Longimicrobium sp.: one gene and its partner. The main gene of each other region encodes a partner of the protein of the gene in region 2 in a complex. Links are inferred from orthologs where the notes say so. Each region holds a gene or a part of one and is shown on either strand. Other genes may lie near its edges.

Region 1 (4,566 bases), on a different replicon or contig from region 2:
AGCCCAAGGACGGCGTGGTCTGGTGGCGGGTGATGGCGGGAATGGCCGCCGACACCACGGCCGTCCTGGCGCTTCGCGACCGCCTGCTGGCCGCGGGGCTGGTGGACGAGGACGAGGTCGGCGGCCGGTACGACCTGATCCAGTCTCGCCCGCTGGCGTACGAGGTGGGCGAGTTCGCCACGACCCAGGACGCCACCGCGCGTGCCGAGGAGCTGGCCAACCGCGAGATTCCCGTCTACGTGACACCGGTTCCCTACTCCGACGGCACGGAGCGGTGGAAGGTGTACGCCGGTGCCTACCGCGACAGTGCCAGCGCGGCACCGATGAAATCCAAGCTGGAAAGCGCCCGGATCCCCGCCAGGATGGTGGAACGCACGGGCCGCCCCCCCGCCTCCCCGAAATGAAGCTTCGCTCCCTCCGTCTCCACGGCTTCAAGTCCTTCCCCGACAAGACCACCATCGAGCTTCGCGACGGCGTGACCGCCATCGTGGGCTCCAACGGCTGCGGCAAGTCCAACACGGCCGATGCCGTGCGCTGGGTGCTGGGCGAAACCCGCGCGGGCGCCCTGCGCTCCGCCAAGATGGAAGAGGTGATCTTCCAGGGCAGCACCCGACGCCGTCCCCTGAACTACGCCGAGGTATCGCTCGTCTTCAGCAATGAGGACGGCAGCGTCCCCGTTCCCCGCAGCGAGATCGAGATCGCCCGCAAGGTGTTTCGCGAGGGGGGGAGCGAGTACTCGCTGAACCGCCAGGGCTGCCGCCTGCGCGACATCCACGACCTGCTGCGCGACACCGGGCTGGGCGCCAACGCCTATTCGATCATCGAGGGCGGGATGATCGACGCCATCCTCAGCGAGCGCCCCGACGAGCGGCGCGCGCTCTTCGAGGAGGCTGCGGGGATCGGCAAGTACAAGGACCGCCGCAAGGCCGCGCAGCGCCGGCTCGAGGCGGCGGAGGTAGACCTCGCGCGCCTGAACGACCTCGTGGTTGAGGTGGAGTCCAAGGTGCGCGCGCTGGCCCGGCAGCGCCGCAAGGCCCAGCGCCACGCCGAGCTGCTGGCCCGCCGGCTGGACCTGGAGATGGCGCTCGCGCAGGCGGAGACCAGCGCGCTCGCCGCGGCCCTTGCGGAGGGCGAGCGGCGGCGGGCGGCGCTGGAGCAGGTGGCGAGGGAGGCGGAAACGGAGCGGGTGACGGCCGAGGCTATCGTCGGCGAGCGCAGGCTTGAGGCGGCGGCGGTTTCGCGCCAGCGGACCGAGGTCGCCGCGCGGCTGGAAGACGTCCGCAAGCGCCTGGACACGCGCGAGCGCGAGATCCTGCTGGCGGACGAGCGGCGGTCGCACGCGGAGATGCGCATCGCCCAGCTGGTGCGCGAGCGGGGTGAGCTGGCCGAACGGGCGGAGCGAGGGGCGGCGGACGCGGCGAGGCTGGAGGGCGACCGCGGCGTGGCTTCCACCCGGCTGGAGGGGCTGCGCGAGCGGCTGGAGGCGCGGCTGGAAGAGAACGAGGCCCTGCGTGCCACGCTGGCCTCGCACCGGCGCGCCAGCGATGCCGCCGCGGCGCGTGCGCGGGACCTGGCGCGTGAGATCGCCGCGGCCGAGGGCGAACGTGCGGCGGCCGAGCGTCGGCAGCACGAGTCGGCCGAGCTCCTCACCCGGCTCGCCGGGCAGGAGGCGCAGCTGGGGGTGGAGCTTTCGGCGCTCGATGAGCAGACGGAGCTGTGGTCCGGCCAGGGCGACGCGCTCCGCGACCGGCTGAATGCGGCCATCGACGCCGCCGAGCGGGCGCGGGAGGAAATCCGGGTGCTCCGCGGCCGCGAGGGCGCCGTTCGCGACCAGCTTCGCGCGGCGGACGACCGGCTGTCTCGGCTGAGCGCCCAAGTGGCCGCGCGCGAGGCGCTGGAACGCAGCTACGAGGGCTTTTCCCCCGCGGTGTCGGCGATCATGGGGCAGCGCGACCGCTTTCCCGGCGTCCTTGCCCCGCTCGCCGACTTCGTCCGGGCCACCACCGCCGACGCGGCGACGGCCACCGCGGTGGAGTCTTTCCTGGGCACGCTGCTCCAGGCGCTGGTCGTCGCCGACCTGCCCGCCGCCCGCCGGGTGCGCCGCTGGTTCCGCGACGAGTGGGACGGCGGGGGCACGCTCATCGTCCTTCCCCTGGACGCGCCGGGAGTCGGCGAGGCGGTGCGCGAGGCGAGGGCCGCGGTGGGGCTGGGTGTGTCCGGCCACGGCGCCGCCGCGGCCTGGGCCGACACCTTTCTCCAGGGCCTGGTCGTCGTCCCCGGCGAAGACCCGCTGGACTCCTACGGCGCTGGCGCGCGGGTGGATGCGCTGGGCGATACGGTGGATGCACGCGGGGTCATCCGCCTGGGCCAGCCGGTCTCCGGCGAGGGGATCCTGGCGCGGCGCGAGGCACTGGCGCGGCTGCGCAACGAGGTGGAGGACGCGCGCGTCGGCCACGATCGGCTCGCCGCCGACCGCGCCGCGGTCGCCGAACAGGCCGCCATCGCCGAGGAGCACGCCCGCGAGGCCGAGGAGTTCGTCCGGCGCACGGAAAGCGAGCTGCGGCAGCTGGATGCGGAGGCCGCCGCGCACGGACACCGCCAGACCCGGTTGCGGCGGGAGCGCGAAGAGGTGGGCGTGTCGATGTCGAACGCGCGCCGCCAGTCCACAGAGGCGGCCGAGCGCATCGCCGCGCTCGACACGCGGCTCGCGGAATTGCAGCGTCAGGCCAACGAGGCCGCTGGCGAGACCCATCGCGCCACCGCCGCCCTTTCCGAGCTGGACTCCACCTGGGAAGCCGCGCGGGACGAGGAAGCCGAACTCCGTGTCGCCGTCGCGCGGGCGGAGGGGGAGCTGCGGGAGCTGGACCGCGCCCTCGCGGACGCCGTGCGCGGAGCGGAGGGCGCACGGGGGCGCGGGCGAACGCTGGAGGCGGAGGCGACGGAGCTGCGTCGGTCGCTGGAAGGGCTCTCCGGCATCCGGGACCGCGCGGGCGGCGAGGTGGAAGGCCTCTTCCGCGACCGCGATCGCGAGGCCTCCCTCCTGGCCGGCCTCGACACGCGCTTGAGCGAGCTGGAGGCGGAGATCGCCGGCGCGGACGAGCGGGCGCGCGCGGCCCGGCGGCGCGAAACCAAATCCGGCGAGGAGCGGCACCGGCTGGAACTGGAGCGCGCAGACCAGGAGAGCCGACTGGTGCGGGCGCGCGAGCGCGTGGAGGTGGAGTGGGGCCGCCCGTGGGACACGCTGGTCACGCAGGCCGGCCCGGTGGAGGACGGAGAGCCGGACGCGTGGCGTGCCGAGGTGCGCGAGGTGGCGCAGGCGGTGGACGCGCTGGGGCCCATCAACATGCTGGCGGTGCAGGAGCACGAGGAAGAGGACCGCCGCCTGAAGTTCCTGCTGGAGCAGCAGGCCGACCTGGCCAAGGCGCGCGACGACCTTTCGTCCGCCATCCGCCAGATCAACAAAACGGCGAAGGAGGTCTTCATGGCCACCTTCGACACCGTGCGCCAGAACTTCCACCGCACCTTCCAGTCGCTGTTCCAGGGCGGCGAGTGCGACGTGTGGCTGGCGGACCCCGACGACCCGCTGGAGTCGCCCATCGAGATCCACGCCTCCCCCCGGGGCAAGAAGACGCAGCGAATCCACCTGCTCTCCGGCGGCGAGCGCACGCTGACGGCGCTGTCGCTGCTCTTCGCCATCTACCTGGTGAAGCCCTCGCCCTTCTGCCTCTTCGACGAAGTCGACGCGCCGCTGGACGAGAGCAACGTGGGCCGCTTCATCCAGCTGCTCAACGACTTCAAGGAGCAGACGCAGTTCATCGTCATCACCCACAACCCGCGTACCATGGAAGCCGCGGACTGGATCTACGGCGTGACGATGGAAGAGCCCGGCGTCTCCACCGTGGTGGGCGTGGAGTTGGAAGGCGCCTGGCCGTACGGCGAGCGAGTGGCCTGACCCCCACCTTACGCGCCACTGAACAGACCGACCTCATCTCCACACACGCTCCACCTCTCGCGGCCACCGCCGCCCCACGAGTCGCACGCACATCTCTTTCCCGACACCTTTACTGGCGAGTTTAGCCCGAAGCACCCCTGATCCATGGACGCGGGACCGGTGGCTCGGTTAGATTCGAGCATCCAAAATTCTTTCCCCCTCCTGGATCTGGACCCATGCTGGTCGTCATGAGGCACGACGCGACGGAGCAGGACATCGAATCCGTCGTCGCCACGATACGCGAGATGGGCTACGAGGCCCGGCCCATGCCCGGAAAGCAGCGCACCGCCATTGGCCTGGTGGGCAACGACGGCAAGGTGAACGCCGACCGCATCGAGGCGCAGAGCGGCGTGCTGGAGATCATCCACGTCTCGCAGCCGTACAAGCAGGTGTCGCGCGAGTGGAGGGACGAGGCCACCGTGGTCACGCTCGACAACGGCACGCAGATTGGCGCGGGCGAGGTGTCGGTGATGGCGGGGCCCTGCTCGGTGGAGGGCGAGGCGCAGATCATCGGCATCGCGCACCGGCTTCGCGACCACGGCGCCACCATCCTTCGCGGCGGCGCGTTCAAGCCG
Region 2 (3,776 bases):
TCGTGTGGTTGTTGCCGCGAATTCATTCGCCCGTGCAGGCTCGGGCGCGCACCTACAGTGGAATCCGAGCACCGGGCTTCCGTGCCGCTGCCGCGCCCAGGTTCAGTGGCGGCTCAGGCTAGATCCTTCGGCCCGCAAAGGATCGTGTGCGGGCGAGTGCGGTGCGCTTGGGCCTCTGGATGACAGGCTGCTGGTGTGCGGGCTGGTTTGGTGCGCTTCCGCCCCTCGACGACAGGCTGTCGGTGTGCGGGCGAGTGCGGTGCGGCTGGACGTGTGGATGACAGGCTGCCGGTGTGCGGGCGAGTGCGGCGCGCCTGGGCCTCTGGATGAAAGATTGCCGGTGCGACGGTTGTTGTGATGCGATTGGCCGTCTGGATGGCAGGCTGTCGGTCTGCGGGCGAGGGCGGGTCCACGGAGACGCGAAAACCCCGCCGACCTGTGGGTCGGCGGGGTATCGGTGCTCCGAAAGTGCGTGGATCAGGCCGCGATGGCGGCGATCCGGGCGCTCAGGCGGCTCTTGGCGCGCGCGGCCTTGTTCGGATGGATGATGCGCTTGCGGGCAGCGCGGTCCAGCAGCGAAGCGGCCTCGCGGAACGCGGGAGTCGCGTCATCGGCGCTCGTCGCGGAACGCACCTTCTTCAGCGCGGTGCGCAGACGCGAACGGAACTGACGGTTGCGCTCGGCGCGGACCTCGTTGGTCCGCATCCGCTTCTCGGCGGACTTGACGTTCGGCAAGGCTCTCCTCCAACGGAATCGGCGCCGCCCGGCGACCGAAAGGTTTCGTAGCTGTCCAGAAAACAGGAAGCCCCAACATTATGCCCGCGAGCCCCATCTGTCAACCCCGCAGCTGCGCCGTTTTGACAACTTCTCAGGCCACGCGTAGCTTGCGCGCATGGAATTCAACCTCGAGCGCGTTCTTCTTGCTCTTCCCATCCTGCTGCTGTCGCTGACCGCGCACGAGTTCGCCCACGCCTGGGTGGCGCTGCGGCAGGGCGACGATACCGCGTACCGCCAGGGCCGGGTGACCATGAACCCCGCCGCGCACGTCGACATCATCGGCACGCTCGTCTTTCCCGCGCTGGCCATCGCCAGCGGAATGCCGCTGCTGGGGTGGGCCAAGCCGGTGCCGACCAATCCGGCGAACTATCGCAACTACAGGCGCGGCGACATCCTGGTGTCCATCGCCGGCGTGTGCGCCAACGCCATCCTGGCGGTCTTCTTCGCCCTCGTGGCGTTCCTTCTGTTCCAGGCCCTCACCGCGGCATCGGGAGCCGCGAGCGAGACGCTGGGGATCGCCTTCCAGATGGCGCTGTACGGGGTCATCGGCAACGTGGGGCTGATCGTCTTCAACCTCCTGCCCATCCCGCCGCTGGACGGGTCGCACGTGATGTATCACATGCTTCCGCCCAGCGCCGCCGCCTCGTACCGCCAGATCTACCCGTACGGGTTCATCATCCTGTGGGCGCTGGTGCTCACGAATGCCCTCGACATCCTGTGGCCCGTGATCCGCGGGATCTCACGGGTGCTGCTGGCGCCCATCGGCGTTCCGCTGCTCTGATGGAAGCGGTCGCGGCGCAGGACCCGTTCGACATCGACGTGGAGCGGTTCCATGGGCCGCTGGACCTGCTGCTGCACCTGATCCGCAACCAGGACATCGACATCTTCGACATCCCCATCGCGAAGATCACCGAGCAGTTCCTGGCGGCCATCCGCGCCGTGGAGCACCTGGAGCTGGAACGGGCGGGGGAATTCCTGGAGATGGCGGCCACGCTGGTGCGCATCAAGGCCCAGATGCTCTTTCCCCGCCGCGTGGACGACGAGGAAACCGAGGACCCCCGCGCCGACCTGGTGCGCCGCCTGCTGGAGTTCGAGCACTTTCGCGAGGCCGCGCAGCTGATGGAGCGCTCCGAGCGCGAGCGCGCGCGCCTGTTCGCCCGCGGCTTCGTGGAGGCGCGCCCTGCGCCGCGCCTGGCCGACCTGCCGCTGGAAACGCAGTGGGACGAGGTGTGGGACGCGCTCGTTCGCCTGGGTGAGCGGCTGAACGCGCCGGAGATCGTGCACCACGTGCGCGGGCGCGAGGTGAAGATGGAAGACAAGATCCAGGAGATCATGGCGCTCCTGGAGCAGATGCGGCGCGTGGAGTTCGCGCGCATCGTGGAGCCGTGGGGCACGCGCATTCACGCCGTGGCCTCGCTGCTGGCCTGCCTGGAGCTGGCCAAGCGCAGCGTGGTGCGCGTGCGGCAGGCCAGCCCCTTCACCCCGCTCTGGATCTTTCACGCCAGGGACGAGGCGGCGTGATCCGCCCCAGCCGCGTGATCGAGGCGCTGCTGTTCGCCAGCGAGTCGCCGCTTTCGCCCGCGGACCTGGCCCGCGCCGACGAGGCGCTGGACGAGGAACGGGTGGAAGCCGCCATCGCCGAGCTGCGGGCCGAGTACGACCGCGAGGGGCGCGCGTTCACCGTCTTCGAGGTGGGCGGCGGCTACCAGCTGCTCACGCGGCCGGAGTTTGCGCCGGTGCTGGAGCGCTTCGACTCCGTTCCCGGCGCGCAGCGGCTGTCGGGGCCGGCGCTGGAAACGCTGGCCATCATCTCCTACCGCCAGCCCGTGGGGCGCGCCGAGGTCGAGGAAATCCGCGGCGTGGGGGCGGGCGGCGTTCTGAAGACCCTGCAGGAGCGGGGGTTGATCGAGGTGGTGGGCCGCGGCGAGGGGCTGGGCCGCCCGCTGCTGTACGGCACCACGCCCTTCTTCTTGCAGCATTTCGGCTTCCGGAGCCTGGCAGACCTGCCTCGCTCCGAGGAGCTTCCCGTCGTGCTGGCGCGGCGGGACGAACCGAGGGACACGAATGGCGAAGCAGCCGGGATTTCTTAAGCGCGGCGAGTCGCTGCGCCTGCAGGCATTTCTCTCCCGCTCCGGCCTGGCCTCGCGCCGCGCCGCCGAGGAGATGATCGAGCACGGCCGCGTAAAGGTGAACGGCGCCGAGGTCACCGCGCAGGGCACGCGCGTAGTGGCGGGGGTGGACCGCGTGGAGCTGGACGGGGTGGAGGTGAAGGTGGCGCCCACCACCTGGCTGGCGCTGCACAAGCCAACGGGCTACGTCACCACCCGCCAGGACCCGTTCGGGCGCCGGACCGTCTACGAGCTGATCCCGGACAAGTTCCACGGCCTGTTCCACGTGGGCCGGCTGGACCGCGACAGCGAAGGGCTGCTGCTGCTGACCAACGACGGCGACCTGGCCAACCGCTTTCTGCACCCCAGCTTCGGCATCACCAAGGAGTACGACGTCATCGCCAGCGGCAAGCCGAGCGACGCGGCGCTGCGCCAGCTGGTGGAAGGCGTGGAGCTGGAGGACGGCGTGGCCCAGGCCGAGTCCGCCCGGCTGATCGGGCCGGCGGGGAACGGGCAGTCGCGGCTGAAGCTGGTGCTGCGCGAGGGCAAGAAGCGCGAGGTGCGGCGGATGCTGGAGGCGGTGGGCCACCCCGTGCTGCGCCTGGTGCGCCGCCGCTTCGGGCCCATCGACCTGGGCGAGCTCCCCGAGGGCAAGTGGCGCATCGTCCAGCCGGAAGAGCTGGTGCAGGTGCGCGACGCCCAGGCCAGCCCAAAGGGCGCCAAGCGCACCCCGGCGGCAGAGGCGGAGGCGCCCAAGGCCAAGCGCGTCCGCGCTGAGGCCGAGGATCGCCCCGCTCGCGGCAAGGCCGAACGCCCGGGGCGCAAGGACGCGCCGCGGACCGCGCGCGGAAAGCCGGAGCGCGAGGAAAAGCCGGCGCGCGGGGCGCCGCG

Evidence for each region. Proteins that work in one complex are often made in the same cells at the same time.
Region 1: the proteins of VIB55_RS15810 (region 2) and smc are in contact, whole or in part, in a crystal structure (PDB 3ZGX), measured with the Bacillus subtilis proteins. The link is inferred for Longimicrobium sp. from one-to-one orthologs.

The regions. Positions count from the first base shown.
Region 1 is NZ_DATBNB010000644.1:2,570-7,135, reverse strand. What follows is about bases 1-4,152. They hold smc (chromosome segregation protein SMC), read left to right. Parts: upstream 1-400; coding sequence 401-3,952; downstream 3,953-4,152. Also shown: aroF (3-deoxy-7-phosphoheptulonate synthase), read left to right, coding at 4,168-4,566. UniProt on the Bacillus subtilis protein: Required for chromosome condensation and partitioning.
Region 2 is NZ_DATBNB010000575.1:5,960-9,735, reverse strand. The notes cover bases 480-3,427. They hold VIB55_RS15810 (segregation and condensation protein A), read left to right. Parts: upstream 480-1,557; coding sequence 1,558-2,298; downstream 2,299-3,427. Other genes in these bases: VIB55_RS15800 (pseudouridine synthase), read left to right, coding at 2,842-3,427; scpB (SMC-Scp complex subunit ScpB), read left to right, coding at 2,295-2,867; VIB55_RS15815 (site-2 protease family protein), read left to right, coding at 893-1,558; rpsT (30S ribosomal protein S20), read right to left, coding at 480-735. In the rest of the region: more of rpsT, read right to left, coding at 478-479; more of VIB55_RS15800, read left to right, coding at 3,428-3,776. UniProt on the Bacillus subtilis protein: Participates in chromosomal partition during cell division. May act via the formation of a condensin-like complex containing Smc and ScpB that pull DNA away from mid-cell into both cell halves.